DNA from 2 places in the Marinomonas sp. HM11-D genome. Region 2 is predicted to be linked to the other one. Evidence: riboswitches for the same ligand, from Rfam matches in the RefSeq annotation. Region 2 holds a riboswitch; the other holds the start of a gene.
The links. A riboswitch is a leader RNA that binds a small molecule or an ion and turns the genes downstream of it on or off. The one in region 2 is predicted to bind cobalamin.
Positions count from the first base shown of each region.

Region 1: another riboswitch for cobalamin. It lies ahead of ACOSVP_RS08325 (TonB-dependent receptor domain-containing protein); the one in region 2 lies ahead of ACOSVP_RS08950 (energy-coupling factor ABC transporter permease).

Region 1 is NZ_JBMMKT010000004.1:319,383-335,677, reverse strand. Features, by position in the region: gene ACOSVP_RS08360 (phosphotransferase) at 1-308, shown strand, start outside; gene ACOSVP_RS08355 (GAK system ATP-grasp enzyme) at 301-1,203, shown strand; gene ACOSVP_RS08350 (HprK-related kinase B) at 1,203-2,288, shown strand; gene ACOSVP_RS08345 (histidine phosphatase family protein) at 2,289-2,975, shown strand; gene ACOSVP_RS08340 (metallophosphoesterase family protein) at 3,009-4,331, shown strand; gene ACOSVP_RS08335 (amphi-Trp domain-containing protein) at 4,338-4,607, shown strand; gene ACOSVP_RS08330 (thermonuclease family protein) at 4,614-5,039, opposite strand; cobalamin riboswitch at 5,225-5,421, shown strand; gene ACOSVP_RS08325 (TonB-dependent receptor domain-containing protein) at 5,482-7,311, shown strand; gene ACOSVP_RS08320 (cobalamin-binding protein) at 7,443-8,225, shown strand; gene ACOSVP_RS08315 (FecCD family ABC transporter permease) at 8,230-9,210, shown strand; gene ACOSVP_RS08310 (ABC transporter ATP-binding protein) at 9,207-9,971, shown strand; gene ACOSVP_RS08305 (nucleoside-diphosphate sugar epimerase/dehydratase) at 10,003-10,392, shown strand; gene ACOSVP_RS08300 (bifunctional diguanylate cyclase/phosphodiesterase) at 10,381-12,474, opposite strand; gene ACOSVP_RS08295 (type 2 periplasmic-binding domain-containing protein) at 12,503-12,940, opposite strand; gene ACOSVP_RS08290 (porin) at 12,940-14,190, opposite strand; gene ACOSVP_RS08285 (TRAP transporter large permease) at 14,390-15,658, opposite strand; gene ACOSVP_RS08280 (TRAP transporter small permease) at 15,661-16,131, opposite strand; gene ACOSVP_RS08275 (DctP family TRAP transporter solute-binding subunit) at 16,216-16,295, opposite strand, start outside.
Region 2 is NZ_JBMMKT010000005.1:62,862-79,156, forward strand. Features, by position in the region: gene ACOSVP_RS08910 (MDR family MFS transporter) at 1-1,009, shown strand, start outside; gene ACOSVP_RS08915 (porin family protein) at 1,044-1,613, opposite strand; gene ACOSVP_RS08920 (OmpW/AlkL family protein) at 1,862-2,470, opposite strand; gene mdoH (glucans biosynthesis glucosyltransferase MdoH) at 2,752-4,896, opposite strand; gene ACOSVP_RS08930 (glucan biosynthesis protein G) at 4,896-6,461, opposite strand; gene ACOSVP_RS08935 (NnrU family protein) at 6,771-7,352, shown strand; gene ACOSVP_RS08940 (methyl-accepting chemotaxis protein) at 7,414-9,321, opposite strand; gene ACOSVP_RS08945 (FUSC family protein) at 9,501-10,592, shown strand; cobalamin riboswitch at 10,627-10,821, shown strand; gene ACOSVP_RS08950 (energy-coupling factor ABC transporter permease) at 10,864-11,541, shown strand; gene ACOSVP_RS08955 (LysR family transcriptional regulator) at 11,585-12,472, opposite strand; gene ACOSVP_RS08960 (MFS transporter) at 12,571-13,788, shown strand; gene ACOSVP_RS08965 (putative bifunctional diguanylate cyclase/phosphodiesterase) at 13,972-16,295, shown strand, end outside.

The DNA.
Region 1 (16,295 bases), on a different contig from region 2:
TGATGGTGTCTATTTATCGCATGCAGATCTTAGAGCCAAAGCAGAGAGCGCTAATGATGGACTGTGCCAAAGAGATCTATCAATTCGGTTTGCGTTTTGCCAAACGGCATCAAGATCCAACCTTTGAACTACGCATGGCCGCTGGTTTAGCACGCTCATTTGCCAGTTCCACACGTTTTGTCTTGGATAAGAAATTGTCCTCGCGCATGTATTTACGCGCACGTTATTTGTTAGAAAAGTTGGCCACTTTGCCAGCCGAAAAAGAAGCAGCATTTAAGCTTCCACTAAAGGAGTTATATAGTGAATAAGCCCAAAATTGGGGTGGTAGGAATCCCAGGAAAATGGTCAACCGAAGTGCTGGCGGACCGTCTAGAAGCCCTCACTGGATTTCGTGCTGTCATTGATATGGCCAAGGTGGAATTGCGCTTAGATACCAATCAGTTGATGTTTGGCGAGCTAGATCTGGCGCAATTAGACGGCATCATTGTGAAGAAGATCAGTGAAGTCTACGCCCCAAGCACGGAAGACCGCATTCATGTGCTGTCCCATATTGAAAAAATGGGTGTGCCTATTTTTAGTTCAGCACAGGCGATCGGTAATTTGATTAACCGCCTAAGTGGTACCTTAGCGTTACAGCAAGGCGGCGTGCCGATGCCGAAGACTCGTATCACCGAGGATTTGGAACAAGCACTGCAAACTGTGCATGACTTTGGGTCTGTCATCCTGAAGCCGCTGTATTCCACCAAAGCCCGTGGCATGGTGATGTTAAGCTCAACGCAAGAGGAAACCGAATTACGCCAAGCCTTAGCGGACTATCGTCAGAACAACAGCCTGTTTTATATCCAACAAACGGTTAAGTTGGATGGCAAAGATTTAGGGATGGTGTTCCTTGGTGGCGAGTATTTCTGTACTTACGCGCGCGTAGGTAATAAAGACTCCTGGAATACCACGATTCATAGTGGTGGTCATTACGAGCGATTTGAACCCAGTGCAGAGCTGATTGAATTGGGGCACAAGGCGCAGGCGTGTTTTGATCTGAGCTTTACCACAGTCGATATTGCTTTGACTGATCAAGGCCCAGTGGTGTTTGAAGTATCAGCCTTTGGTGGCTTTAAAGGGGCGCTGGAAGGCTGTAAGCTGGATGCCGCGGAAGCGTATGCGCAACACGTTATCGAGCAGGTGCAACAACGAGGAGCGTTATAATGCTGACCGAGTTATTTGATCAAGCTCAGTTGCAAGCGGTACACGCTGCTTGTGAGCAACAACGACACTATGTATTTGGTGAATTAGCGGTCAAGGTTCATAGCAATAATGCAACCCTGCTAGATGAACTGGATCTGTACTACAAAAGCTACCTTGGTGGCTGTGCGCCGAGTCAACAGATTGACTTGTATGTGGTCGAGCAAGATGCTCTGGGTGATGAGCTGGAATGGCTAGAAGTACCAAGAGAAGCGGGTAAAACCGGTCGCAAAGAAGGTTACTTGGATGCTTGGTCTGGGGCGCGCTGGATTAAGAAATTTAAGACGGGTCTAACGCTATTGCAGTCTAATCAGACACCGACAGTAGTGGGTCCTTGCGGTCACAATCTGGCGCAAATTGTTAACTTTGTAAACAACCAATGCCTGAACCATTATTTAAGCCACGGCTATGAGTTAGGCCATGCATCGGCTTTTGAGCACAATGGTCGTGTGACGGCCATTGCGGCAGGTTCCGGTGGTGGTAAATCGACTCTGATGCTGCGTTGTTTAGAGAACGCTGAGCGCAACTTTATCACCAATGATCGTTTGTTATTTAAACGCGACGCTGAGCGCGTTCATGCGGTGGGCATTGCTAAGCTACCACGAGTGAACCCAGGGACCTTGCTTAATGCAGAGCGCTTAAAACATATCTTGCCAAGCGAGCGTCAACAGCAACTGCAGGCCTTATCGAAGGCGGAACTTTGGTCGCTAGAAGAAAAATACGATGTGCAAATCGAAGATGAATACGGCCAAGGTCGAGTGGCCAGTGAGGGTGCGTTAGCCCATTTGGTGATGCTCGACTGGTCTTTAAGCAGTACCGAAGCCACTCAGTTAATGCCAGTCGACTTGAACAGCGAAGCCGCAGTGATCGATGGCCTGCGTAAACGACCAGGGCCGTTTTACCAAGATCAAACGGGGCAATTTTGTGCGGATCTAAACGATTTGGCGTCACTTTCACAATACTGTAAAACACTAGCGCCCGTTAAGGTCTATCGTTTAACAGGGCAGATCGATTTTGATCGCGCCTTTGAATTGTTGGAGTCCTTATAAATGGCCATCTGTGCCTTGATTCGCCACGGAGCGTATGAACAGCTCAGCAATACGCCGAGTGCTATGCAACCTTATCCTTTAACCGCTGAAGGCGAGCTTGAAGTGCGCCGACAAGCGCGATTGTTCAAAGACTGGTTGTTATCTTCAGGGCATAGATTGGACCCTGTGATTGATGCCTCAACGTTATTGCGGGCCTGGCAAACCGCATCCATCTATCAAGAGGAAGTGGCCGATTTATTCGTTGCTGAGCCGACAGTGCAAAGTTTTTCGTCATTGTGTGAGCGAAGCGTTGGCGCGGTGGCGAACTTAACAACAGATGAAATCGAACGTATTTTAACGCTCGATCCAAGATTTGACCCAGCTCCTGAAGGTTGGAAGTCCGACAGTCATTACTGTTTACCATTTGACGGAGCGGAATCCTTATTGCAAGCTGGGGAAAGAGTCGCGCAGCATATTCAAACATGGCAGCAACACACGGCCGATCACCGCCCGTTAGTAAAGTTGTTTGTTGGCCATGGCGCTTCGATTCGACATGCCGCATTTCATATGAATGTCATGAAATTTTGCGATATTAAACGATTTAGTATGCATTATGGGCATCCAGTAGTTTTGGAATTTGTTGGCAATCAGACAACTCAGCTGTTCGGGGATTGGAAGCAGCGTAAGCTTCAAGATGCTCCGGATTAACTGACCCAAACAGACGAAGGTGTCGCATTTATTATGCAGAATAAACTTCCTACCATTGTAGATTCTCCGCTTCATGAGGAGATCCGTGCTCGTATTCCGACCAACGTTGCTCTGTGGCCTCGTGAAAGCTGTTCGTTTAATGACAAGGCATTGGATACTCATCAGCCGCTTAATAAGTATTGGCAAAAGAAAGTACGCTGGCCAAGCCGTCCTGTGGTGTTTATTTCGGATCCGCACGCCGATGCCGAAGCGTTTGAAAACTCACTGATTGCTGCGGGTGTCGCTGAACGAAGTAAGCCCGGTTTACGACAGTTAAAACTGACCAAATTTGGTAAAAGTGCTGAAATCATGGTCGGTGGTGATTGTCTAGATAAGGGGCCGAGCAACCTCGAATTACTCCGTAGCTTAAAATACCTTTTTAAGATCAAAGCCAAAGTGACGCTGTTGGCCGGTAATCATGATTTACGCCTGCGCATGGGCTTATTGGCCATTTCGCGCAAAAAGGATGCGGGCAATCAGCATTTCTTTGTACGTATGGGTAAGAAGATTGTGCCGCTGTTCAAGGAAGTGTTTGAGCAATATTTAGAAGGCACCAAGTGGGAAAAGCAGGTGCCAGATGAGGCCACCTGTCGCAAAATTTTGTTTCCTAATGAAGATTGGTTTAACGAGTTTCCGTTTCACGCAGCGGGCTTTTTGACATCGGAAGGTATTGATCGAGAAGTGCGTAAGATGCATACCAAGGTCGATAAGTTTGAGCGCCATTGTTTGGAAGCTGGACTGACCTTACGTCATGTGTACGCGGCGTCCATGCAGTGTCAAAAGATGTTTTTGGGCAAAAAGGGCGAATTTAGCTGGTTCTTCCGCAAAATGAAATTGGTGGAGAAACGCGGTTCTTTCTTGTACCTGCATGCGGGGCTAGATGATGTGATGGGGGAAATGTTGTTGAAAAATGGCACCCGCTACGCCAACCGTGCCTTTCATCGCAATCTTCAGCGCCGCGATTTATTTGGTTTTTACTACAGCCCGTTGGCGAATACCTTCCGTACCAAATACCGTGATGCCGATTTGCCGTTAACACACCGTGGTGTCAAGGCGATCCATAAAACAGGTATCAAGGTGGTGGTGCAAGGACACGTGAACAAAACGCACGGTCAACGCATTGCCATTAAAAAGGGCTTGGTACACATTGAGGGTGATATTACGCTCGATGAAAACTCACGTCGCCTAGAAAAACTTCCTGGAAAGGGCATGGGTGCGACCATTATTAGTAAGCAGCTTGGTATCGTTGGTATCAGTTGTGATTATCCGGTGATCAAGCATTTACCTGCCAAATCACTTAAGCATATTTATTCTTAGTAGAACATGAAGTCGAAAACAGAATTTAAACACGAAGCACTGGTGGAAGCGGACGATATTCAAGCCGTGCTTGAAGCGCTTGCCAAAGGGGTAAGCAAAGGCAAGATGGAATTTGCCGATGGCAAAGACAGCGAAATGGAGCTTAATCCGAAAGGCTTGCTGCGTTTGAAAGTCAGTGCCAGTGAAGACGATGGACGCCAGCAATTTGAAGTCAAAGTCAGTTGGGAGAAGCGTCCTAAATCCTCATCTAAGACGCCTCTTAAAATCAAAAGCTAACATGAACTAATTAAGCGCACACCAGCCTTGACGCGTGCCACCATCGTAGGTACGCGCGTGGCCAGAGGCAATCAATGCCTCTGATAAGGACGCACCATCCACGTAAACATCCGCCAATAGACGGAAGTATTTACCTCGCTGAATATTACGCAGTTCAATCGTATGACCGCTTTCTAAAAATTTGCGCGTGTAATCGCGAGCGGCTTTAGCGCGCTCTTTTTCACTGAGACATTTGCCGCGAATTTCTGCGGCATCGATACCATTGACTCGAACAGGAATGTTCTTGCCGACAATATCCGGCCAATTACTGATATCGACCCGAAAGGTATCCGCGTCATACACCGAATTAATGCGCGCAACCGTCGCATTTGTTTCTGCAAAGAGTGGTAAAGCGAATACCAAACTGCCTAGTACTATCGCTATACGAAACACTGTCAATCTCCACTGTAAAACCATCACTGCCTTGTGAAGAAAGGTTCCATCCATAAGCTGACATGATAATTAGCAATTTTTATAAGGCAATCGCTTTTGCACAGAGAGCGCTTTAAAAAGCTACTTTATCGTGTTTTTAATCTTTGCCTGAGCGGCTTTCATTCAACCCTCATCTTGCTTGTGTTAGAGTACGCGCCGCTAGAGGTTGCCGACGCGATTCGGCATGAAGAGGGAAGTCAGTGAGAGTCTGACGCTGCCCCCGCAACGGTATTTAAAGTAAAGCTTTGTCTGTACGCCACTGTGTTTTGACATGGGAAGGCGACAAGGTGAGAGGTCACTCTGCTTTATCAGTCCGGAGACCTGCCTGTAGTAGGGGGCCTGAAGATTTAGGCCAAACATCGACCACTGTACGGGCGTGTGCAGTGTACATGAAGACAAATACATGACGACTCAATTTTATTCTGCACCAGTGTTCGCTAAATCTGCGACGGCACTGGCTATTCTGGCCGCAACTTCATCTCAAATCGTGTTGGCGGAAGAAACTAGCAATCTTTCAAAATTAGTGGTGACCGCCACTACGACAGAAGTGACCGAAGCCCAGTCTTTGACCTCTGTTACCGTGATTGATAAAGCCGATATTGAAAAACAACAGCCACAAGAAATTACCGAGTTGCTAGCCGCTCAGCCTGGTGTCGATATCGTGACCAACGGTGGTTACGGTAAAAGTACGAATATCTATACCCGAGGTTCCGCTAGTACAGGTACTAAGCTCCTGATTGATGGTGTGCCGATTCAATCCCATTCATTAGGTTCAGCGTCTTGGCAATATCTTCCGATTTCTCAAGTTGAACGCATTGAATTGGTTCGTGGACCGAAATCTTCTCTGTATGGTTCTAGCGCTGCGGGTGGTGTCGTTCAGGTGTTCCTGCCAGAAGGCGAGCAGGGCGATCAAGCGGACATCTCGGTGGGGGCCGGTTCATTTGGTACCACTCAAGCGGATGCGACCGTTTCGGGATCTGATGGTAAGGCGAGCTATCTATTATCGGTTGGTTCTTTCAATACCGACGGTGAAGAGGTAAAAGAAGGCGCAGGTGATATGGGTTATTCCAATGACCATATGCTGGCGCGCTTTGGCTATGAATTTGATACGGGTGCCTACATTAAAGCCTTGATGCTGCGTGCGGAAGGCGATTCTGAATACACTACGTCCAGTGGTAGTTTGCGTAATAACGATTATGTTAACCAGGTGTTAGCGCTGACCGGTGGTGTGAATGTCACGGACCGTTGGCAGTCAGAAATTCAATTACGTGAGTCGGTGGATGACTACGATATTTTGAACGATGCAGGCGTCAAAACTGGCACTTATTACGATAGTGAATCGCAAAGTGTACGTTGGAATAACACCCTATGGCTTGGCGATCATGAACTTGTGCTGGGTGCGGAACATATCAAAGACAGCTTTGATGGCTCCTACAGTAAAGAGCGCACCAGCAACAGTGTATTCGCTCAGTCTTTATCTGAATTCGGTCCATTGAGTGTGCAGTTAAACCTGCGTGCTGACCATTACGATGAATACGATACACAAACTACAGGTGGGGTAGCATTTGGTTACCAGCTTGATGAGGTGCATACCTTCCGTGTTAGTGGCCGTACTTCCTTCACCGCGCCAACTTTTAACTCGATGAATGCGGAAAACTGGGGTTACACCTTAACCAATGACATTCGTCCAGAAACCTCCGAGTCCTATGAAATGGGCATCCGTGGTGATTACCAGAATAGCTACTGGGACGCTGCGATTTACCAAGCGGACTATGACGATCTAATTGCCTGGACTTACCCAACCGTGGGCAATATCGAAGCGGCGCGCGTACGTGGTTTAGAGCTTGCGGCGGGTACGGACATTGAACAATGGTCGTTTGCGGTCGCGGTAACACTGATGGATACTGAAAATCTTAGCGATGGCGCTACACAAGGCAAACGCTTGGTTCGCCGTGCCAACAAGAGTGCACGTTTTGATGTGGATCGCCACTTTGAAGACTTCGCATTGGGTATGACGTTGGCAAGTTACGGCGATCGTTTTGATGATGAAGAGAACGAAACGTTGCTACCTGGTTATGGTGTGCTTAACCTGCGTGCGAGCTACGATTTTGCCGACAACTGGAATGCGAAATTCGTAGTCAAAAACGCGCTGGATAAGTCTTACCAAACCGCACAAGGCTACAACAACCCTGGGGTTGGCGCTTTCCTAACGGTTAATTACTCGGCCTTTTAATGACAGCTAATTTTTGCTTTAAACGTCCTCTGACGACATTTGTGTTTGGGCTCTTCTTTGCGACCTCGTTCGCGGAGAAAGCTTCAGCACAGCCGTTGTGTGTTGTGGATGATAAGCAAAGGGACGTTTGCATGGCTCAGCCAGCCACAAGGATTGCGGCATTATCTCCAGGTGCGACCGAACTGATTTACGCGGCTGGTGCGGGCGACAAGGTCGTCGCAAGGGTGTCTTTTAGTGACTACCCACCTGAAGCCATGCAAGTAACTTCGGTAGGTAGTCATACGCGCTTAGATCTTGAGCGTGTGTTAAGTCTAAAGCCAGACCTTGTGTTAGCGTGGGGAACGGGCAACCCGAGCGAACAAATTGCCACCCTTGAGCGTATTGGCTTAACGGTGTACTACGTTGAACCCCATGACTTTGATGATATCGCCGATAATATTAAAGATATGGCGCTGCTTTCCGGTACTGAGTCCGTCGGAGTGAAAACCGCGAATGAGTTTTTAGCAGGTATTCATGCCTTGGCTAAGCGTTATCAAGGTGCGCCTCCTGTGCAGACCTTTTATCAGGTGTGGGATGAGCCCTTGATGTCGATGAACAGTGATCACTATATCAGTAAGGTGGTGACTCTGTGTGGCGGTGTTAATGTGTTTGCGGATTCGCCACGTTTGATCCCGCGTCTGAATCAAGAGGCGGTGTTGATTAAAAATCCCGAGGCTATTCTGGCGGGCGGCATGGGCGAGCGTAATGCCAAGTGGTTGGAGAAATGGCGAGCCTTTCCTGAGCTTTTAGCCACACAGCAGGACAACTTGTTCTTTATTCCTCCGTCCTTGATTCAACGTCCAACCCCGCGTTTGCTCGAAGGTGCCCGCATTATGTGCGAAAAGTTAGACATCGCGCGTCAGCATAGGGGTTAATCCATTGTTAGCGCCCCGTATTCTTGTTTGGCCACTGCTCAGCTTAAGCCTAATTTCGTTGTTGTGTATCTTGGCGTCGATTACTCAAGGTAGTGTCGCCTTGTCACTAGATCAACTGTGGCAAGCGTTACACAATCAAGGCTCTCTATTGAATCAAACCTTGGTATGGGAACTTAGGGTGCCACGTGTGTTGGCGGCGTTTGCCACCGGTGGCTTGTTGGCCGTAGCGGGCGCACTGATGCAAATCTTACTGAGAAACCCATTGGCTGACCCCTATGTTTTGGGGATTTCTGGTGGTGCGTCAGTGGCGGCTTTGTTGGCGATTCTTGCCGGAATGACCGGAGTGTTGCTGTCAGGAGCGGCGTTTATCGGAGCAGTGCTGAGCACGGTACTCGTGTTTGGCCTGGCGCAAGGTATTGGCCGCGCTTCGCCGATGCGCTTGCTGCTGACTGGGGTGGTGATCGCTGCGGGTTGGGGAGCTTGCATTACCTTAATGCTGGCTTTGGCTCCGCCACAGAAAATCCCCGGCATGTTGTTTTGGTTGATGGGGGATTTGTCCTATGCCCATACCCCTTGGTTAGCTTGGATCGTATTGGTGCCGGTATGTTTTATTTTGATTCCCCTTGGTCGCAGTCTTAATGTCTTGGCCAGAGGACCGATGCAAGCGGCCGCTTTGGGAGTCAATGTGAAGCAATTGGAGCGTTTGGTGTTTCTCATTGCCAGCTTGTTGACGGCGATTGCGGTGACTACAGCTGGCAGTATTGGTTTTGTTGGTCTGGTGGTACCGCATATGCTACGTCTAGTGTTGGGAAATGATCAGCGCCTGATCTTGCCTGCTTGTGCCTTAGCGGGCGGCACCTTAGTCACCTTAGCCGATACCTTAGCGCGTACGGTAATCGCACCAGAGCAGTTGCCAGTGGGCGTGATTACGGCCTTACTTGGTGTACCCACGTTTCTGTATTTATTGCGCAGGGGGCGTGTATGACACTCACTACGCAATTCTTGATACTAGATATTCCCAAAAGGACGCCTCATCCATTACAGCTACAGATGGACGCTGGGCAAGTATGGGGCATCTTAGGCCCCAATGGCGTTGGCAAGACGACCTTATTACATACCTTAGCAGGCTTGATTGCCCCACGAACGGGGACCGTTTGTTTAGCACAACAGCCACTTACTGAATGGCATCGTTTAGCGCTTGCGCAACAGGTAGGTGTGATGTTCCAAGAGCATCAAGATGGCTTTCCTGCGACGGTTCTAGAGACGGCATTATTGGGGCGCTTTCCGCATCTGTCTCCTTGGGAAATGGAGAGTAAAGAGGATATCGCCATGGCGCAGGCCGCTTTGGCGCATTTGGAGTTGTCCCCCCTAGCAGAGCGCTCCATTAGCCAGTTATCGGGTGGTGAGCGTCAGCGCACCGCGTTAGCGGCTTTGCTTACCCAGGATCCTAATGTGTGGTTAGTGGATGAGCCGACAAATCATTTAGACTTACACCATCAAGTCGCTGTAATGAAGCTATTACAAGACAAAGCCAAATCGAATAAATTGGTGGTGATGTCGTTGCATGATGTGAATTTAGCGTCGACTTGGTGTAGTCATGTGCTGCTCTTATATTCTGATCGTCCGGCGTTGATGGGACGGGCAGATGACTTACTCATCCTTGAATATCTAGAGCCTTTGTACCAGCAGCCGCTCGTGCAGGGCGAAATTGATGGGCGTATGGTATTTTTACCCAAAGCTATGTAGTAGGAAGGTTTAAGTGAACTGGTTCAGGCGAATGAGTAAGCAGTGGTTAGGGAAATCTAAGCCCTTACCCAAGGTGATCATTGTTGGCATTGATACCCACTGCTACCAACTTGGGCAAGCCCTTATCGAGCATCAGGACGCTGAAATCGTAGCGTTTATTGATGACGAGCCTTGGACTAATCGAACGGAATTGCTTGGTGCTAAAGTCCATTATCCTAGTGATATGGCGGCCTTGGTCGAGCGCAGAGCCGTGGCGCTTATTATCGATTTTCAAAGCTCAAGCCTAGTGCCGCCATCGATCAAAGATGAGTTAAAGGATCTGTCCGTTAAGCAGCTCTGCTTAGTCAATGATGGCACTCAGTCGCTCTCTGAGTGGCGTGAACAGGTACTTGAACAGCTCAATCAGCGGCTAACAAAATAACTCAATTTCCTGATATCTCTGTTGTGCTGTGGTGATGGCTTCGGATAGGTCTTCAATCGGCATAGCAGAAGAGAAGTAAAATCCTTGCATCAGATTACAGCCATTTAAAATCAGATATTTAGCCTGCTCTGCGCTTTCTACGCCTTCACAGCAGGTTTGCAACCCTAGGTTATAGGATAAATCTAGAATCAGGTGAAGCACTGCTCGGTTGCGTTTATCGTCCATTGCATGATGAATAAAGGTACGATCAATCTTGATGGTGTCTATGTCGATTTTGCTTAAATAGCTGAGCGAGGAAAAGCCGGTACCGAAATCATCTAAGGCTACCGAACTGCCAGAATCACGTACCATTGCAAAGAACTGATTGGCTTTGTGAAAGTCTTTTAAATAGCTAGTTTCAGTGATTTCAAACTGTAGATGTTTAACAACGTCAGGCTTTTGCTGAATCAGTTCTTGCAAATACTCGGTCAGCCAATTGTCGTCCAGATCGTGGGACGAGATGTTGAACGACACCACAATGTTGGCATGAGACGCTTTCATCAAATCCGGTAAGTCACGAACGATTTGATCGAGAATCCAGCGTGTAATGTTAGAAATCTTGCCAGACGCTTCGGCAATCGGAATAAACTCTGATGGCGATAACGTACCTAGTGCCGCATTTTCCCAACGAATCAGCGCTTCTAGCCCTAACACCTCACCAGTGCTACTGACTTTTGGCTGATAGAACAGCTTAAATTCGTTATTGTGGGCCGCATCGGCAATGGCATTAATAATCATCGAACGGCGCTGTGTCTCTTGAAGCATTTCAGGATGAAACAGGGTTACGCCACCTTTGCAAAAGTGCTTAGTGTGGTACATGGCCACGTCCGCATAACTGATGAGATCATCTACGTGGTAGCCTGCATCACTAGTATCCGCGATACCGATACTGATGCCGGTCTGAATATTCCAGCGTTCAATGTGGATTGGAAGGCTTAACTCCGCTGTCATTCGGCTGGCTAAGTTCACTGCATCTAGCTTATTGCTTAGATTCGGTAAGACCACTAGGAACTCATCGCCCGCTAGGCGTGCTAGCACCTGATCGTCACTTAAAAAGCGGCTCACCAGTTTGCCCACTTTTATTAAAAGCTTGTCGCCAATTTCGTGGCCCATACGATCGTTAACCCCTTTGAAATGGTCAACATCGAAATACATTAGGGTGATCTTTTCGTTATTTCGCTGAGCGTTAGCCAGTAATTCCGCTAGACAGGACATGATATAACGACGGTTTGGCAAACCTGTTAATTGGTCGTAGTTTGCCAAGCGGTACATGGCTTCCTTTTGTTCCGTTAGCAGCTGGGCTTTTTCATGGTTGGCTTTTATCTCGCTATCAATGACGCCAAGGAAGGCATTGATATCTTGTGCCAAGGTATAGACTTCATCATCACCGATAATAGGGAATCGTTCGCTGTAATCCTTGCGAGAGCTAAGCTGGCGTGTAAAGCTAGACAAGTTAAGCAGAGGGACTAACTGTTGGCGAATGATAAGTAGCATGGCGCCAATGGAAATGATCAATATGCTAATTAATGGCGCTAGCGATAGATGTAGTAGCTCTGTGCGACTTTTTTTCAAGGGTTCACGATATTCATGGGCTAGCAATAAATAGCCCCCGACATGTCCGTTTTCGCCAATTGGTTGCACTACAAAAATACCATCATCCTGTACCGATACATGCAATGGTAACTGTTCTGGCGGAATTTCAGGGATCATCAACTTGCCGTCTTTCACGGCACTGAATAGACGAGGTTGCAGGTAGGCCTGGGCTTGCTGCCAATGATGGTCATAAAGAATGGCGTATTTGATGTCATCATAACGTTCAAAGCGTAGTAATACGCTGCGTAATAAGAACGGATCGCTTTTATCAGACATGAGTAATAGTAGGTCATCAGCGGTATTCGCTGCCAAAGCGGCAAGATTGACTTTCACGGACTCGGCATAAATGGTTTGGTGCTCTTTAAGAGACACAATGAACACACTCATTGCCGCGCTAAAAATAGCAACGATGCCAATGGCCAGAAGTTTAAAACGAATACTCAATTTCAAAAGCGTAACTCTCTTTTGATAATTATCACTAGCGCTGTAATACCACGATCACATTGCTCGGAAGCGGTGTGTCGAGTGGCACATAGGCAATGGCGTTGCTTTCTTTTGCAACGAATTTCACTACAGCCTCCACTGATTCCAATTCAGTAGGGCGATCACTTCGTCCAGTGAAGAGTAGCTGAGCCCAGTAAGACTGTATTCTACTTTCGGTTAAACCAATGATATCGATGTTAAAGTGTTTACGAGAAGGGCTGTCGATAGGTAATGACACAGCTTTGTAGCGACGGCTAAGTGTGCCGCCCATGTAGACCTGACGCACTTCACTAATCGTTAGGGAGGTGAGATTAGTAGCTTTGTTAGCAATAATGGCGATATCTGATGCATAGGCATTACCTAGAAAATTTGCCGCGATAAAACACAGGCCTACGAGAAGTTTGGCACTAATGAACGTAATTGGTTTGTACATTAGAAAATCCACTCTAGCGCTACTTGATAGAGTCGCGCGTTACGATCAAAACCGTCTTTAATGTCCGTAAACATGGCTGTTTCGTTGTCATCACCCATCAAGAAAGTGACATCTGCTTTTAACGCCAATTTCGGTTGCACATCCCAACGTGCACCTATGGTCCAGCTATCTAGGTTGTCGGTGATTCTGCCGCTAGAAATGGCATTTAAAGCATAGATCGACTGCGCTAGCCCCATATAGCGTGGGTCGGTTGGCGACATGCCAGCGAGCGCTTGGTTTAGCTCGGTTGGAAAATTGTCATAGCTTAAGTGGCTTTTAGCATAGGTTAGATGGACTGTGACGGGGTCAAAAATATAACCACCAGTAACATAGTAGGTGTCAATTTCGGCCATAAATGTGTTGGTTTCGGGGGTGACATGAACCCATTCCATGGCGCCAAAATAGTCAAATGTATCGTATCTAACGCCGAGCTGTGCTACCTGTACCTTGGATTTTGTCGAGAGCGCGCTGGTAGTGGCACTGTAATTGCCAAGGCTTGAAATCAAACCGGATAGCATATCTAGCTCAGGCACATCTACATCCACGTCGCCTTGATGGTAGGACGCTCTTAACTCCACATTGCCGCGTTTCACGCTCGCAATAAGACCACCTAATACCTCAATATCATAGTCTGTAGAGCGGTTGTTCACGTTCATGGTGTCTTTGTGGTGACCCAAGTAGGCTTCAAATGAAACATCGTAATCATCCTGAGAGTATCCCCATGTGGTATCAACCCCATCGAAAGTTGGGAACAGGAAGGCGTTGTACATTTGATGTGGCAGACTGACCCAGTGGTAGGCGTATCCTAAGTCAATCACATCGCTGTGCATGAAGAATGGCACCCGCACTCGACCAACACGAACGGCAAAGTTACTCTCCGGTTGATAGGTCGCGTACAAGCGTTTTAACTCTGAGTCGACGTCTTCACTGGCCCTAAGCACACCTTGTGCGGTAAAGCTTAGAGAGTCCGTTGCTTGAGCATCTAGCTGCAAGCCAAATAAAGAGTTAGGTCGCAAGCTAATATCATCATCATAGCCAATAAACTCAGCTTGGTCGGTATCGATTGTGCCTGCAACGATACGTCCAAATCCCGAGATTGAAAATACATCTTGTTCAGCAAAGCCTTGAGTGGGAATGAAAAGACAGGCGCTTGCCACTAGGCATGAGCCATATTGAACGAGGCTAGTTGGCAAGAGCTTAGAAGCAGTCATCTTTAAAATCCTGTTTAGCTAAGTGATATATAAGAATGCTTGAATGTTAACCGCTAGATACTTAGGTATCTATGCATTTTGCTTCATAATTTGTGTTGTTTTGTTTTTGAGTGATAAGTCTTATATCAATTTAAGTATTTGGCGATGATTTTTGCCATAAAAAAAGGGCGCACAAGGCGCCCTCGGAATTTCGGTACGGCTAATACCCAAATAAACTTGGTAGGAAGGTTACTGTGCTTGGCACAAAGGTAATTAACAACAGAACCGCTAGCTCCACTAGGAACATTGGCATGATCTGACGTGAAATGGCTGCAATTCCCACGTTAGCAATGGAGTTGGAGACGAACAAACAAATCCCCATCGGAGGTGTCACCAAACCAATCATCAAGTTAAAGATGACTACGATACCAAAGTGCACAGGATCAATGCCTAGCGACATCGCAATTGGATGAAGGATCGGTAGTAGGATCAGCATCGCTGCAATACCTTCTAGGAACAAACCAATCACCAATAGGATCACGTTCACTAGAATCAAGAACATCCAAGGGCTTGATACAGAGTCTAGCACTAGCTCTGAAACCATTTGAGGTACGCGAGAGAAGGTCAGTAGCCAGTTTGCTGCTGCGATCACCGCCATAATGATCAATACCACCGATGAATCACGCATCGCACGGATGAAGATAGCTGGCAGATCGATCACTTTAAGGGTGCGTAGGATAAACATACCTGCAATCAAGGCGTAGGCTGCTGCAAACGCGGCCGCTTCCGTTGGTGTCACGATACCTGTGAGGATTGAACCGACGATAAAGATCGGCATGAACAGCGGAATCCAAGCTTGAGTAAATGCTTTGAAGCGCTCTTTCATTGACTGTTTAGGTTTAAGTTCCGCGTAATGGCCTGCAAAGAAGTAAACATAAATAGACAAGCCGACTGCCAAGAACAAACCAGGAGCAACACCTGCCAAGAATAGCGCTGGTACCGACACGCCGGTAGTGATCAAGGCATAAATGATTACCGGGATACTAGGCGGAATCATAGGGCCGATTACCGAAGACGCGGCAGTTAGGGCGGCAGCAAAGGAACGTGGGTAGCCTTCTTTTTCCATGGTTGGAATGAACACACGACCCAAGGCGGAAGTGTCTGCTACGGCAGAACCAGATAGACCAGCAAAGATCACCGATGCCCAGATATTCACATGAGCAAGACCTGCGCGCATATGGCCCACCAAGGCATTGGCGAAGTTGATAATACGGCTAGTAATACCACTTTCGTTCATGAGCTCGCCGGCTAATACGAACAGTGGAATCGCAAGAATCGAGAACGAATCGAGCCCCGCAAAAACACGTTGTGCCACCAAACTGATGTTAAATGGCAAGGTAGAAACATGGCTGACAACCGCTAGTAGAATGGCAAATGCAATTGGACTACCAACAGCAAGAAGAATGAGTAAGACACCAAAGCCCAGCATAATTACTTACCTTCCTCTTGTTTGTTTGTGATGATTTCAATAATGCGAAGTAGCGCGGCAATCGCCAGCAGTACACCACCGACGACCATTGCGGCTTGAAAGTAATACATCTGAATGCCAACAGCTGGCGCGTTGATGGCACCACGCTTCATCATAAAGATGTAGCCAGAGTAGGCTAAAACCCCACCCGATACCAAAGCCACTACATCGGAGATGAAGTTCAAGACTTTTTTAAAGCTTGGCTTAACGGCGTCCTCTAAAAACGAAAAGCGAATGTGGATGCCGTGTAAGTAACACAGCACAGTACCAAACATGGTGCCGTAGATCATGGCGTAGCGAGCCACTTCCTCGCTCCATTGGATGGGTGAATTCAACAGGTAGCGGCTTAAACTACTGGCCAATACCACTGCAAAGATTACAAACAGTGAGGTGCCAGTTAAGAAAGCCAGCATGCGTTTATAAAGGCGTATCATGGGCGATTCCGGGAATAACTAAATGGGGTTAAGAAAATAATCGGGGACCGGGGTCCCCGATTATTTTTAGGCTTCGAGTGAGCCTTAGTTGTTTACAGCGATTTTTACAGAAGCTTGAACGTTGTCGATCCAAGTTGGATCCACTTCGCCTTTCAACCATTCGA
Region 2 (16,295 bases):
TACATTGGGCGATTATTTAGGCTACAAGCGTTTGATTTTATTGGGTTGCTTGGTGCGTGTGGCGGGCTTTGCCTTATTAGGCTTGGCAGGCAATTTTCCCTTGTTACTGTTAGGAGCCTTCCTTACGGGTTTTGCCGGAGCATTATTTACCCCATCCAGTAATGCTTACTTAGCTTATGAAGCCCCAGATCAACTTCGACGTGACCGAATCTTTGCCATGCAAAATTGGACCAGTGAAGCTGGCATGTTCTTAGGCCCGTTACTGGGCATTGCTTTGCTGAGTTTTGAATTCGTTTGGGTCGGTGTCGGGGCGGCCAGTTTATTTATGCTGCTGTTTCTCGTGCAGTGGCGTTACTTGCCTGAGTTAGCGGAGCAGCAAAAACGTGGCGGTTCTGAAACACGCTTTTGGCAACAATGGCACAGCATGTTACGTAATAGCGCGTTTGTGAAATTTATCTGTTGTGCCTGTGCCTTCCATTTATTTTTTCACCAATTGTATTTGTCCTTACCTGATGAAGTGGCGTCGCGTCAGCTTAACTCAGAGGTGATTACTTGGGTGTTTATGACGTCTTCGATTATGGGTATCTTGCTGCAGCTGCCGATCAGCCGTTGGGTCGCCAATACCATTGGCAGTGCTAAGGCGATGGGGATGGGAATTTCCCTAATGGGTGGTTCCTACCTGATGTTTCTGATGGAGTTCAACCTTCTGGTTGGGCTGAATTTTGTTATCTATGCCATGGTGTTTAGCCTTGGCTCTATGCTGGTGTTGCCATTGCTAGGATCTTATGTGCCTAAGTTTTGTGATAAGTCGGAACTTGGTAGCTACTATGGTCTGTATTCTTGTATGGGGGGTATTGCGGCCTTTGTCGGCAATATTGGCGTGGGCGCCTTGTTATCCTGGCCCTCAGTGCCAAGAGAATGGATTTGGTTGGGCTTCGCGGTGATTGGCTGTGTCGCAGGATTCAGTCTTTATCGGCAGGTCTTGGTTTTGAATCAAAAAGCCCACTGATATCAGTGGGCTGTTGCTAGCTTTGTGAAAACGCTTAGAAGCGGTACTCAACACCGACGCTGGCTTGGTTAAAGTTAGTATCGAAATCTGTGTTTTCGTCCACATCATCCACACTTAACTCAGCGTCATACCAAGTGTATTGCGCATTCACCAGCAGCTGTTCAGACAATTTGAAGTTTAAGCCCGCGCCGGCAAACAGCGCTTCATCATCAGAGCTGCCACCTAAACCTGCCACAGAGTAGTCTGTGTCGTACCAAAGCTGACCTGCTTTAGCGAAAAACTCGATAGAATCGGTTAACGGCAAGATACCTTTGACAGCGGCACTGTAACCATCTGTTTTCGCATGGGCGATACCATCGCCATAGGAACCGAAGTCAGTGTAACCACCCTCAAGGGCGAAAAACTGGTTAAAGCGGTAACCCACTAATCCCTGCCAAACATCATTATTATCATCGAAGCCATCGTCACCATTTACTTTGAGATAGCCGTAGTTACCACCCACGTATAGACCACTGTCGTGAGTACTCCAATCCTGTGCTTGAGCAGCACCTGCAAAAGCTGTTAGGGCAAGGCTGCTGGCTAAAATCGGCATGACTTTTTTCATTGTATTACTCCTTGTGACCGTTTTGTTTGGAACCATTCCAGTGTTGTCCGTAAGTCTCAGGGAGTAAATACAGCAAGCTGTATCTCCATGTTTGCTGTGCGGTTGGTTCTGCTTGCGTGCTTGATGTTGTCAAACAGAGCACGAGTTTAAGAATTCTTTACGCTTGTTTTGGGCATAAAAAAAGCCCCGCTAGACATTCCCTATCCAGCGGGGCTCCTCAGTGGAGTACAGTTCGTTTGCGATTTCGCTTAGAAAGTGTAACCAACGCTTGCCATGAATGACACTGGATCGATGTCTAGTTCAGCAGACTTAACGCCGTCTAGTTTAACGTCAGTGTTGATGTCCATGTACCAAACCGAAGCGTTGATAAATAGGTTGTCAGTGATGTTAAAGTCCACACCCGCTTGCGCTGCAACACCAAATGAATCTTCTAGTTCTAGATCAACACCGGCAATCGCGCCTTCAGTTTTTTCATCAAAGAAGATTGTGTAGTTCAAACCAGCACCTACATATGGACGCACTGCGCTGTCAGCGTGACCGAAGTAGTACTGCACCATTAGTGATGGTGGCAGGTGAGACACTTCACCGATTTTACCAGCACCCGCTAGTGTTACATCGTGAGTGAAAGGTGTTGCCGCTAGAAGCTCCATACCGATGTTATCAGTGTACATGTAAGTCGCAGTTAGACCGATTTGTAGGTCGTTGCCAACGCCAAGATCTAGACCAGTGCTGCTTTCATCTGGCATTACATTGATTAGACCGCCACGAACAAACATATCGCCTGCTTCATGAGCCATTGCCAATGGTGCACTTACGATTGCTGCAGAAAGTAGAGCGATTTTAGTTACTGATTTCATATCGATGTCTCCTAGTGGATGCAAATAAGATGTGGCAACAATACGCTTCTAGCAAAAAAAAAAATTAACCTAGGTCAATTTTTGGGGGATGTGTGCGTTATATAAGATATTTTTATTAATCTATGTCATGAAAAGAGTAGGTGAAGAGTGCAAGAAGCGTAAAGTAATCGACTGGTGCGAGAATCTGGCGCGTAAGTTTCTATTTTGCTCAATGGTTTTTTAGCAAAGAGCTGACGCGAAAGAGAGAAAAAAGCCGCTATGACAAGCGGCTTTGGAAAAGATTAGACATACGCCTTTGAGCTGGCGTCGGAGATGTTCTCCGGTAAGAACTTACTGAGTCTTAAAAACAGCGAGCGGTATTTGATAATCGCTAAATGCTCCTGTTCATTAAGATGTGTCACCAATTCGTCAATGGTTTCACTGTTTTCAATTAGCCATGCAGCGCAGACTTTATGGCGATCAAGTTGTTGGCTTTCGTGCTCGGGTAATTGCGCCAGATGCCAAGTATAGAAATCGACATTCTCAATGTAAGCGCGTAGCGGCGTGTTGGGCAGCGTGGCTGTCTGCACATCAGACTGCGCTAATTTGCTTTCCAAACGCTGTACGATTTCTGAAGGTCGACGCTCTTCAGGGCCCTTTAGCAAACCAAGCTTGCGCACTAGGTTGCCACGTTTTGAACCACCACTTAACCAAGATAATGGAATTGAAAACACCAAACCAAAGGTAATCGGCAGTGACCAGTAGAACAGTTGTGGGCTTAGGTAATTGGCACTTAGCGCTAAAGCAATACCAAACAGTGTGTGGTAAATGTGTGCTCGTGCGGTTTCTTTCCACTTGTTGGCACCGTCATCGCGCGATTGCGGTTTCCAACCACTGTCGCGACCTTTCAGTACGTCCATCACCACAAGGAACTGTGAGAACATCAGAATCGGGGCGTATAGCGCCGATACTAAAATCTCTAGCAAGGTGTCCAGTGTTAGCATGATGGGACCACCAAACTTCCAGCACTGACGCCAATGTAGCAGCACACTTAACCAGCCATAAAGTTTCGGTGCTAACACCAACGCCATAGAAACGATAAACAGCGAACGTGCTTTCTCGAAGTCAAATACCGGCCAAGTTGGGAACAAGGACAGGTTGGTAAAGTATTCAGGGCGGACAAAGTGCGCCTGAACCGCAAGCGCGAAACCAACGGCAATCAAAGCAAACCAAAATACCGCGCTGAAATAGGAAAAGATCCCCGTCATCAAATGCATACGCGAGACGAAGTGCAGCCCTTTGGCATTGACGAAAGCTTTGTGCTGCAAGTTACCCTGACACCAACGACGATCTCGAACCATCACGTCAATCAATGATGGCGGCGCTTCTTCGTATGATGCTTCTAAGTCTGTATCAAAGCGAACGCCCCAACCCGCTCGGCGAAGTAGGGCGGCTTCAATAAAGTCATGGCTCATCACGTGACCGCCAAACGGCGCTTTACCTGGTAGGATTGGCAAACCACAGGCTTCAGCAAAAGCCTTGGTACGAATGATGGCGTTATGTCCCCAAAAGTTGGAGGCATTGCCATGCCAGGTGGTTAGACCAGCCGCATAAATCGGGCCAAAGCACTGGTTAGCAAACTGCTGAATGCGGCTATACAGGGTATCAGCACGGATAATGGTTGGCAGAGTCTGAATCAAACCGAGAGAAGGTTCTGCTGCCATGCGTCGTGACATAGACAACAAGCATTCTGCGCTCATTAAACTATCCGCATCGAGCACGATCATGCACTCGTAGTCATTACCAAATCGGGTGACCCACTCGGCAACGTTACCAGCTTTACGCTCTGCATTGTTCAAACGGCGGCGATAGTAGATAGGGCAACCAGCACTGTCTTGATTCAGAATAGGGTAGAAGGTGTGCTTCTCTTTAATGCTGTTTTCGGCACGGTTGGTATCGCTCAAAATGAAAAACGCAAATTTACCCGGTGCTTTTTCCATTAGATCTTCGTGCATCGCCTCAATGCTGGCACGGATACGCACAGGATCTTCGTTATAAACCGGCAGTAGGATGGCGGTCACGCCTTCAGCTTCGCTCTCTTTGCGTTTACGTTTAAACGGAGACAACTTAAACAGCAAGCCTAAAGTAGCTTGGGTGAAGGCAAACGAAATCCAAGTAAAGTTAATGCAGAACAGGGTTAAGAATAACCACTGTAACCAAGTAATATGGTTAGTGCTTAGCACTTCATACATTTCTTTGGCGCCATAAGCTGACATGCCTAAGGTCCCGAACAGGACAAATAGACGTGACAGCAGGGTCGTCATAAAGAAACTCTGATGTTGCTTTTTCGCCGCTTGACGAGCTTCGTTTACGTCATGACGAGGCATGTCCAGTGTGGCTTCATCGGGCAGAGCGTAAAGCCCAGATTTACGTGTTGTTTGTTTCATTATTCACCTAACCATCGGTATAACCAAGTCGCTGCCAGCGGTGTGTCATCCTGCTTGAGCTGGACACGTAATTCTGCGGAATCGGCATTACCAGGATCGAATGTCACAAATGCTCTAACCCCCTTTTCATAAGGGTTTGGAGTAATATGTGCTTCTAGTATTTGTCCCCTGCTGATGCTCGCATCTACTGTGATAGAACTGAGGTTCTCCACTTCGATGTTATCAAAGTCAATCACTACTTGAGCATGCTCTGAGGCCAGTTTCTGTCCTTTCGCACTGCGCACCACGTGTGCTTTACCTGACAAAACTGGCGTGTCATTGGTCAGTGTTAAACGATAAGAATAGTTGAAAGGCTCGTCTTTTTTCAGAGGTTGCGACGGTTGCCAGTAAGCCACGATATTATCGTTGGCTTCTGAGTTCGATGGGATTTCCACCAGCTCGACATGGCCTGGGCCCCAGTCATTAAGCGGTTTAACCCAAATCGATGGTCGTGACTGATAATTGGCCTCCAAGTCTTGGTAATCGCTAAAGTTGCGATTGCGCTGAACCAAACCAAAGCCCTGAGGGGAGTGATCCATAAAAGCACTGATTTGCAATGTCTCAGGGTTTTGTAGTGGACGCCATAGCATTTCACCGCGCCCTGTTTGAATTTGCAAACCTTCTGAGTCATGCACGGCGATACGATAGTCTTCGATTTCTGGGTAATCCAAGCTGCCATTAAACATATACATGGAGGTCAGTGGAGCTAAGCCGATATGAGCTAAGTCTCGGCGTGGGAACAAGGTCGCTTCCACATCGATTCGAGTAGGGGAGCCTGGGAAAATACCAAAACGGTAGGCACCAGTCACACTTTTACTATCCAAAAGCGCATGCACCACGATTGCTTGTTGTGTCGAAGACGGGCGCTCAATCCAGAAATGGCGGAACATTGGGAACTCTTCTCCGGTTGGCTGCGCCACATCCACCGCTAAACCTCTGGCTGATACACCGTAAACTTGTCCTTTCGACACCGCGCGAAAGTAGCTGGCTCCTTGAAAGACAATAAACTCATCTTTGTAATCGGCTTTATTGAGCGGGTAGTGCAGGCGTAGGCCAGCGAACTTACCTAAATCAGCAATCAGCTGATCGATTTCATCCGTAGGAGTGGTAAAGGAATCTTTGGTCGCCTCAATAGGAAACGCGCGCCCGCTTTCCACCGCATCAATTTCGACTAGGTCTTTGTAAAGAAAGCCTGGAGCAAATAGCTGAATAGAAAATTGTGTTGGCGATTTTCCCCAAACGGCTTGGTTCTGTTGAAAGTTAATTTTTCGATAGGTTTCGTAATCCAGGTTGTTGAGCGCTTCGGGAGCTCTTGCTGGCGCTTTCATGGGTGATTGCGCTAACTGTTGCGCTAGATCGATCACAGTTTGTCGACTAAAACTATAGCCAGCGTTTTCAGATGAGGCGTCTGCAACCACTTTAGTATTGGTCGGCTCTTGAGTCGGGACACTTTCTTCAGCCATCCCTTGGATAGGCAATGATAGAGCCGTCAGAAGCGGTAATGTAAACGTCGTAAATTTAAGCATAGAAAAATTAGATCTTTGTCCAACAGAAATTAAATTATGAGCCAAGCGATGAGTTTGCTTGAGGTTTATGGATCAGAATTAATGATAATGATTAATGCCTACAAGAGTGTGGTTTTGGTGTCGAGATTTTGCAAACAAAACGAAATATAGAGTAGTCGCATTCATAGATTGTAAAGACTGTATAATTGACTGAATAATATAGGAAATGCCACTGAAATATAGATGGCTCACACATCATTTTATGTTTCTGTGCACTGTTCCTGGGCAATAAAGTTAACGGCCTTCACAAAACTCGGATAGGAGAAACTCATGGCGCTGTTATTGGTTGGTTTGGTGTTATTTATCGGGATTCACTCGATCAGATTATTTGCGCCTGAATGGCGTGTATTTATGATGCAACAGCTCGGAAAAAGCAACTGGAAAATGCTACATGCAGCGGTGGCAATTGTCGGTTTATTAACCTTGATTATGGGTTATGGCTACGCCCGTTACAGTGCTGAGTGGTTATGGTACCCACCGGTGTGGACACGTCATATTGCGGCGCTATTAGTCTTGTTTGCTTTTATCTATATTGCCGCTGCGGCCATGCCTTATTCAAAGATCAAAGCGCGTGTCGGTTGCCCTATGGTGGTGGGGATTAAATTGTGGGCATTGGCTCATTTAATCAGTAATGGCACCAGCGCCGATGTGCTGTTATTTGGCTCATTTTTAGTGTGGGCGGTATTGAATTTTATTATTACTCGCCGTCGCTTTAAGGCCGAAGGCGTGAAGTTCGAAGCACCAGATTTCAAATACGATATCATCGCGCTGGTGGTCGGTGTGCTTGCTTATGCATTGGTCGCATTTTATTTGCATGGCTTGCTGATCGGCGTCGCACCGTTTGCTGTGTAAATGTGAATGAAACAAAAATGCCCAGTGTTTACTGGGCATTTTTGTTTCGGGCGAATGCTGATTAGCTTTTAAAGTAATGTACGTTCTCTTTTAACTCACTGGTTAACTGGGCCAATCGGCTAGCGGTCTCAGCGTTTTCATGGGCAAAGGTCACCATCTCTCGAGCGCCGTCATCCACTTCGCTGGTGTTCTCACTAATGCCTTTGCTGACACTGGTTTGCTCTTCTGTGGCGCTGGCAATTTGTGTCGCACGGTCGCTGATGCTGGTGATCAGGCGTTTAATTTCGTCAAAGCTTTCGCGAGCGGTATGGATGTCTTGCACACTGCGTTCTGCCTGTTCATGGCTACGCTGGATTTGTGTGACCGCATTGCCACTACTGTGTTGGAGGTTCTCGATCATCTTTTGAATTTCTTCAATCGAGCTGTAGGTGCGTTGACTCAGCACACGTACTTCGTCTGCGACCACGGCAAAACCTCGGCCTTGTTCACCGGCACGGGCCGCTTCAATGGCAGCGTTTAACGCTAATAAGTTCGTTTGTTCGGCGATATCTGAAATGGTGTTCAAAATAGAATTAATGTTTTCCGCATCTTGGCTAACGCGTTGAATCACCTCTGACACCGAGCTGACGTCCGTTGCCAACTGCTGAATACTACGTTGGCTGGCATCGATTTGTGCTTGTCCAAATTCACTTGAGGACACGGCATTGTCGGCATTGTGGGCAGTGTCTAGGGCATTATCGGCGATCTCTTGAGTCGCTTGGGCCATTTCATTGACTGCTGTCGCCACCATGGTGATGCTGTTTTGTTGAGCTTGCAGGCGGTCGTGGCTATGGCTAGAGGTCGAATCAATGGACTTGGCTTGTTGCGAGAGCTGACCTTCAATTGCCTTAATGTTATTGATGGTGCCTTGTAAGCGTTCGACGAACTGGTTGAAGGCATTGACCAGCTCGGCCACTTCGTCTTTGCTGTGGTTTGTCAGTCGTGCGGTTAAATCACCATCACCATGGGCGATGTCCTGCAAGCGCGAGGTTACGTTTTTCAGATCCTTTAACAACCATTGCGAGACTTTGAAAACAAGTAGGGCAATCACGACCAGTAGAATGGCGACAAATAAAAAGGCGGAAGTAGCGAATTCTTTGATCGGTGCCATTAAGGTGGCTTTATCCATCACCAAAGCCAGGACCCAATTAGTTTTGCCAAGTTCTTGTAGGTATAAGTATTTAGCTACTCCGTTGGCATTAATTTCCTTATACACAGAGCCATTCAGGGCTTGGCTTACGTCCCCAGCGCTAATCTGATAAGTTGACTCAGCGATGTTCTTTTGGATCAGTGATTTATCATGATGCGCCAGAATTTCACCAGAGTGCCCCAACAAAATTAGCTCCCCTTGGCCCAATACTTTGAGCTCCAATAAGCGATTCAATAGGTCATCAAGGAACACCAAACCGCCGATGGCACCGATAAACTTACCATTCACTACCACAGGCTCGACAAAGGTCATTGACAGTTGTTGTGTTGAGGCAGAGACATAGGGGGCGGTCACATAGGTCTGTTGTGTGGCCTTGGCATCCTTGTACCAAGAGCGCACACGTGGGTCATAATCGGCACTGTTTAAGCTTGGATCATGACGATACATGTGGCCATTTTCGAGGCCTAGAAAAGTCATACCAAAACCAAGGCTGGCTTGTGCTTGCTGAAGAATGGCTAAGATTTCTGCTTCATTTTCTGTGCCTTGATTTAATGAGGCCTCGAGGTGGAGGCGCACCGTCGCCATGGTTTGTTCGCGATCGTTGTACCAATTACTAAGGTAAACATTGATGGCGGAAGCCTGCGAGGCGGATTCTGATTGAATGCTGTTTTGGCTGGTGCTATTAAACTTGCTAAAGGCTAGCCAAGCGACGGCGACGCTAACCAGTAGTGTCGCAAGAATGCTTTGAAGGGTGATTTTACTCTGCAACGAGAGACTCATGTTGTATTCCTTTTTTCTAATGTCCTTAGACCTGGGTGATATACTATGAACACTCGGTATCTTTTCCTAAGGTACAAAACTTAACAATCTAGTCAATCAGTTATAGCAACTAATGATGGCAAAGTTATTAACGTAAGCGAGCGTTAGTAAATATTTATTTTCTACGAGGCGTATGAACAGTGAGTTTCAAATCGGCTTTTAAAGGATTGTTTGCTCTGAATAATGTGAGTCGGCCATGGCATTTACCGGTCGCAGCAGGCATTACTATTGGTGCGCCAGCGGTATTAGGGGCGTTAACGGACACCTTTGCTGAAGCCATGATTGCAAGCTTAGGTTCGATGGTGTTTTTGTACATGAGTCCCACGCGGACCTCATCCCGCATGCTGACCATGATTCTGTGTACCTTTGGCTTTATGGCCTGTTTGACGTTAGCGACATTGGCGGTTTCGGTGCCTGGTTTGGCGCCCTTTGCCTTGTTTGTGATTGCCTTTACGGTCATTGTCATTACCCGTTATTACCGCCTGCCACCTCCTGGTAGTTTCTTTTTTATTTTGGCTTCTTGTATTGCTATGGCAATGCCGTTTGATATGGCTGCCACGCCTGAGCGGGTTGGCTTGATTGCCATAGGTGGCATGTGGGCCGTGTTGATGGCGTTTATTTACAGCCTATTAACGGGTGCTCATAAAACCGTGACTGAGCCAGTACAAGTGGATGAGCGTGTTAATGCGATTATCTTAGAAGCACTGTTTTTAAGCCTATGTATCGCTGGTTCCTATGGTTTTGCCTTATTGCTGGAATTAAGTAACCCCTATTGGGTGCCAATTTCCTGTGCCGCGATTTTGCAAGGGGCGACCTTCCGCATGGTGTGGCACCGTAATGTGCATCGTATTGCAGGTACGGTTATCGGTATGTTCTTGGCCAGTGCGATTTTCTCATTTCATCCTTCGGCGTTGGTATTGGCTCTTTGTGTCTGCGTGCTGCAAACCATTGTGGAAATGTTGATCGTTAAAAACTACGGCCTCGCGGTGATATTTATTACGCCACTAACCGTCATTATGGCGGAGATTACCTCGAGTGGTGTGGATGCGACTTTATTATTGGAGCATCGCCTAATCGATATCGTGCTCGGCAGTGTGCTGGGTTTTATCGGTGGCACCATCTTTCATCGCACCGACTTCTTCCGTGATCTTGAGCAAAAAATGGGGCGTCGTAACCGCTTATCAGAACTGTTGTTTGCGCGCTCAGATGAATCAAATAAAGGAGATCATTAACTCCACTCAGTTCTATTCTTATTGGCTTGCTGTTACAGTTCGCTCGTTGAACGGTGCTTCTTATGAAGTGAAACGGGAAATAGGGAGTTGGCTAATGCCAATGATCCTATACTGCCCCCGCAACGGTAGGTAACAGCAAGGATTGCACAGTCGTTTTTCACTATCTTATATGGGAAGGAAGCGATAAGCGTTACCGAGTCCGGAGACCGGCCATTCAGCTTAGTTGCTCATCTCATACGGGTGGTATGAATAAACGATAAGGAGGCACACTGTGCACATCGAACCAGGCGTTGTTACCGGCGCAAAGCTAGGACTTAGTTACGCAACCGCAATATTGGCTTTTGGCCTTGTGGCGAAATCCTCTCTAGACACCATTAAAAAAGACGGTCTGACCAGTCTATTAATGCGTGCTGTCATGTCGACATTACTTGTTTTCATCTTCTTCGAAGTCTTTCCGAAGCAGCCTGTGGGCGTTTCGGAAGTACACTTTATTCTTGGTTCAACATTGTTTTTAGTCTTTGGTCCCGCTGCGGCGGCCATGGGCTTAAGTGCGGGTCTACTCGTGCAAGGTATCTTTTTTGCGCCATTTGATTTGCCGCAATACGGTATGAATGTGACGACTTTGTTGTTACCGCTGTTTGCTATGTCTGCGGTGGCGCGTCGTACCATCTCTGAGCGCACGGCGTATGTGGACATTCAATACAGTCAAGCGCTACGCCTGTCTTTGACTTACCAAGGCGGTATTATTGCTTGGGTTGCTTTCTGGGCGTTTTACGGTCAAGGCCTTGGCGTGGAAAACCTTAGCTCAGTGGCAACCTTTGGCATGGCGTACCTCAGTGTGGTGTTGCTTGAGCCGCTGTTTGACTTGGGGATTCTGGCGGGGGCGAAGGCCTTCAAACGCCTGCAAGGCACCCCTTGGGTGGAAGCTCGTTTGTACCAAGCCAAATAGCCATCCGCTCTATCTGCTTTGACGTTAGCAAAAGCCAGCTTGATTAAGCTGGCTTTTTTCGTTCCGTTTCATCGATAACAAACTGAAGAAAGGCTTGATTGGCTTTGGATAAATAACCATCTTTGCGCCACGCAATATTGATATCGAGCCAAATATCTTCCGCAAAGGGGCGTGTTACCAGCCCATCGTCCTCTTCAATCACCATGCCTAGCAGCGTTGAGATACCAAAACCATTCTTCACAATAGATTTGATTAAAGGGATCAGGTTGGTTTCAAAACCAAAGTTGGGTTTGATGCCTTGTTGCTGGGCTAAGCGGTCAATGACGCGACGATGGAAATAACCCTCTTTGAACATCACCAGCTCTTCCTTAAAAAACAGCTCCGGTGGAATGCTCTCTAGTTCGACAAAAGGGTGCTCCTTGGCCACGGTCACCAGCATTTGTTCTTTGATTAGAGCGCGAGTTTCTAATAACTCGCTCGGCGTTTCCGCCACAATGACACTTAAGTCGATCTCACCGCTTTCGAGCATTTGTTGTAGCTTCCAAGTGCCGCCTTCGATCACTTGAAGCGTGAGGTTAGGGTAACGATGGCGAAATGCCATCAGAATCGGTGGGAAGTAGTAAGACCCCAGCATACTGGGAATGCCGACACGCACCTCGCCACGGCTTAAACCGCTAAGTTCTTGCATGGCGAGTTCCGTTTCATCGGCTTGTTGGATCAGGCGCTTGCCGTGTTCGAGTAGCACGTGGCCTTCGTCAGTGAGGCTGATTTGGCGATCGTGACGATGAAACAGCTTAACTCCGAGATCTTGCTCTAACTTCTTAATCGACATGCTGATCGCTGGCTGAGCGATGTGCAGCTGCTCGGCCGCACGGGTAAAGCTAAGCTCGTTGGCGACGGTGATAAAGTAGCGAAGCGGCTTTATTTCTATCAAAGTTTCTTATCCAATCTATAATTTATATATATTTTATTGATAAAAAGTCTGAGCGTATAGTTTCTTCATTATTGATTCAGACTGGAGTATCCAAAGTGATTGAAACTGGTGGTTGGGCCTTTTGGCGCGGTACCCTTGCATTAATTATTGGCTCTTTTATGGTGTTTGCAAACGTCTATGTGACGCAGCCACTGTTACCAATGATTGCGCGGGATTTCGCCATCAATGAGCTGCAGGCGGCGAGTAGCTTTACCATCACCACGTTAACGCTTGGCTTATCCTTATTATTTTATGGCCCACTGTCGGATGCTTTAGGGCGTAAGAAAATCATGGTGATGACCCTGTTTGGTGTCACCTTAACCACTTTTGCCTTAAGTTTTGCCAGTGATTACAGTTCGCTGCTGTTCTTAAGAGCGTTGCAAGGCTTTTTCTTAGCGGGATTACCGGCCATTGCGGTGGCCTATTTAGGGGATGAATACAGCCCTCATGCTATGGCCATTGCGGTGGGGTTGTACATCAGTGGCAATACGCTGGGCGGCATCGGCGGCCGCTTGATCGGTGGCTTTATCGGTGAGTGGCAAGGACCTTCGGCAGCGTTTCTGACCATGGCTGTGGTCAGCCTTATTTGCTTTGCGCTGTTCTGGGTGTTATTGCCAAACTCTCGTCATTTTGAAGCGAAGCGCTTTCGTGTGCAGACCCTTGCCACCAATGTCTCGATGCATTTGCGCAATCCGCTGTTGCTGATGTGTTATTTAATCGGTGGTTTTAACTTCTTTATTTTTATTAACCAATACAGCTACATCACCTTTGTCCTGGAAGAGGCGCCGTATTCGTTGTCGGCAAAATACGTCAGCTTACTGTTTTTAACCTATTTAAGCGGCACCGTTGGCTCAGCGTTTTCAGGTAAGTTGGCTACGCGTATGTCACAACCGCGCATAATGTCTCTGGGCACAGGGATTGTGATGCTGGGTTCTTTGGTGACGCTGCAATCATCCTTGCTGGCGATTATTGTCGGTTTATTTATCAACTGTTTTGGCTTTTTCTTATGTCACTCTACAGCCAGTAGTTTTGTTAGCAAAAACGCTAAGCAGGCTAAAGCCAGTGCGTCCTCGCTCTATCTGGTGTTTTATTACTTGGGCGCGAGCATCGGTGGCTTTTACCTTGACCCATTTTGGCAAATGGGGGGATGGTCAGCGGTAGTAATGGGATCTTGGGTAGTGCTAGGGGGCGTCTTTATGGTGACCTTATTATTGGCTAGGAGGCATTCCTCGCATTTAGCCAATGGCTTAAATTCGGCTGTTTCGAGCATCTAATAGCTTTTATAAAACCAATGAGTTATTGAAAGTCTTGATATCTGCCGGAGGATGAGATTTGTCAGGTGGGCGGAGTTTTCATACGTAGATGAACCCTGTATAGTCATCGGATGATTTGCTATAGCATTTGTATGGGGCAGGTGCTTTATATTGTCGTCATCGAGACTGAGCAGTAGGGTAATAATGGTATCAGCGCTTAATCGATCTCTGTACATTAAACAGTCTATTGCAACACTGTTGTTGGCAATTATTCTGAGTGTCGTACTCAGTTTCTTTCAGGCTTATCAAAGTATCCAACAAGAACCCTACCGAATTCAAAAGGAGTTCAACGATACTTTATCGATTGTTGAGCGTCCGTTAGCCCAAGCATTATTTCGCTTAGATAGCGTCTTTGCACAACAGCAGGCAGAGAGTTTGCTTTACAATCCTGCCATTCATAAAGTGACCATCTATGATGAAAATGGTCATGTTTTCGCCCAAGCTAGTGCCCCTTTTATTGAGCCATCGTTAAGCAGCGATGTTGCTAATTACCTTATCAAAGATACTTTGGCTGTTTCACGGCAATTGAACTTTAGCGGTATTGAGATCTCTCTTGGTCAAGTGGATTTAGAGTTGGATCGACGTTATTTGGTAGAGCAGGTCATTCGCTTCAATAGCCAGCTGTTTGTTCAAAATCTCATGAAAGACGTGTTACTGGCGTCGATTTTATCCCTGTTGTTCTACGTCATGGTGACTCGTCCGTTAAAACAACTGACTTGGTCCTTAACACGCTTGGACAATAACCGTGCAGTCTCCGTTCCTGCGGCATTTGATAAGCACCATCAAAATGATGAACTGGGGCGACTCAAAGGTACTTTTAATGAATTATGGCTGCGCTTAAGTAAAGCGCTAGATGCCTTAGAGCGTAGTCATCAGCATTCTAAAGCCATGATTAGCCATGCGGCAGATGGCATCATAGTGCTGGATCAAAGCTACAATATTCGTGTGGTCAATGAAGCTGCGGAAAAATTAGTGAATATGCAAGCTGAAGCACTCGCGGATCAGCCTTTGACCCAGCTTCCAGGCGGCAGTTTCTGGGCGTCTTTACAGTTGTCATTGCAGGATTTGGCCGTTGATCAGGTGATGACGGCGGAAACCACCTTGTCCAACCATAAGGGGTTGGTGCCAGTTGAAATACGTATCAACAAATATGTGGTGCAGGGTGAAACCGAAGTGGTGCTGCTGATGCGCGATTTATCCGAGCGTAAAGAAGCGCAACAACGTATTAACCGTCTTTCCTACTATGACTCGTTAACCCGTCTGCCGAACCGAGCTCTAATGATCGATCATCTGCAAAAAGCCATGGATGAAATGGAGTCTGGGCGTTTTGGTGTCTTGATTATTCTCGACCTTGACCGATTCAAAACCATCAATGATGCTTTAGGTCATAACGTCGGTGATCAGCTGCTTTTAGAAGTCGTCGACTCATTAGTGCCTTTGGTACCACCGGACACAACGTTCGCACGCATGGGCGGGGATGAATTTGTCTTTTTGTGGGGCAATGTTCGCGGCTCAATGAATGAAAACAACGTGGCAGTGGTGAACTTTATGCAGCGCATTTTAAGGGAGTGCGCGGAAGTAAAGCATGTGGAAGGCCATGACTTACACGTTACTGGCAGTATGGGCGTGTCTTTCTTTAATGGCTCGGAAGAGTCGACGGCGACTGTGTTGCGCCAAGCGGATACGGCCTTGTACAAAGCCAAAGAGCTGGGCCGTAATACCTTTGCCTTTTTCCAAGAGGACATGCAGTCACTGTCCGATGCCCGCTTGCAAATGGAAAAGTCCCTCTATCGCGCGCTAAAAGAAAGTGAATTTGAGGTCTACTACCAACCTCAAAACAACCAACATGGTGAAGTGATTGGCGCAGAAGCCTTACTGCGTTGGAATGATCGTGAGCGTGGTTTTGTGCCACCGATGGAATTTATCCCGATCGCAGAGGACATCGGTTTGATTCATGAGTTAGGACGTTTTGTATTACAGCAAACGACCCAGCAAGTGGCGAGCTGGCATCAACAAGGCTTATGGCAAAACAACTGGCGCATATCCATTAACGTTAGCCCGATGCAGTTTTCTTACTCGAATTTGTTACAGGATATTGCTGAGGCATTGAGAGAGAGCGAAATGCCAGCCACTATGATGGACATTGAAATCACGGAAACGGCTTTGATGTCGGATCTTGAGCGTGCCCTAAATATTATGGAGCAAATTCGTGAACTGGGTATCAGCTTATCGATTGATGATTTCGGTACCGGTTATTCCTCGTTGAAATATTTAAAAGATCTGCCCATTGATCGCTTGAAGATTGATCAGTCCTTTGTACGTGACCTGATTACCGATAAAGATGATTACGCCATTGTGCTGGCAATCATTGCCATGGCCAACGCTTTGTCATTGAAGGTTCTCGCGGAAGGTGTTGAAACCGAAGAACATTTTAAACAGTTGCAGCAAATGGGTTGTTCAACTTATCA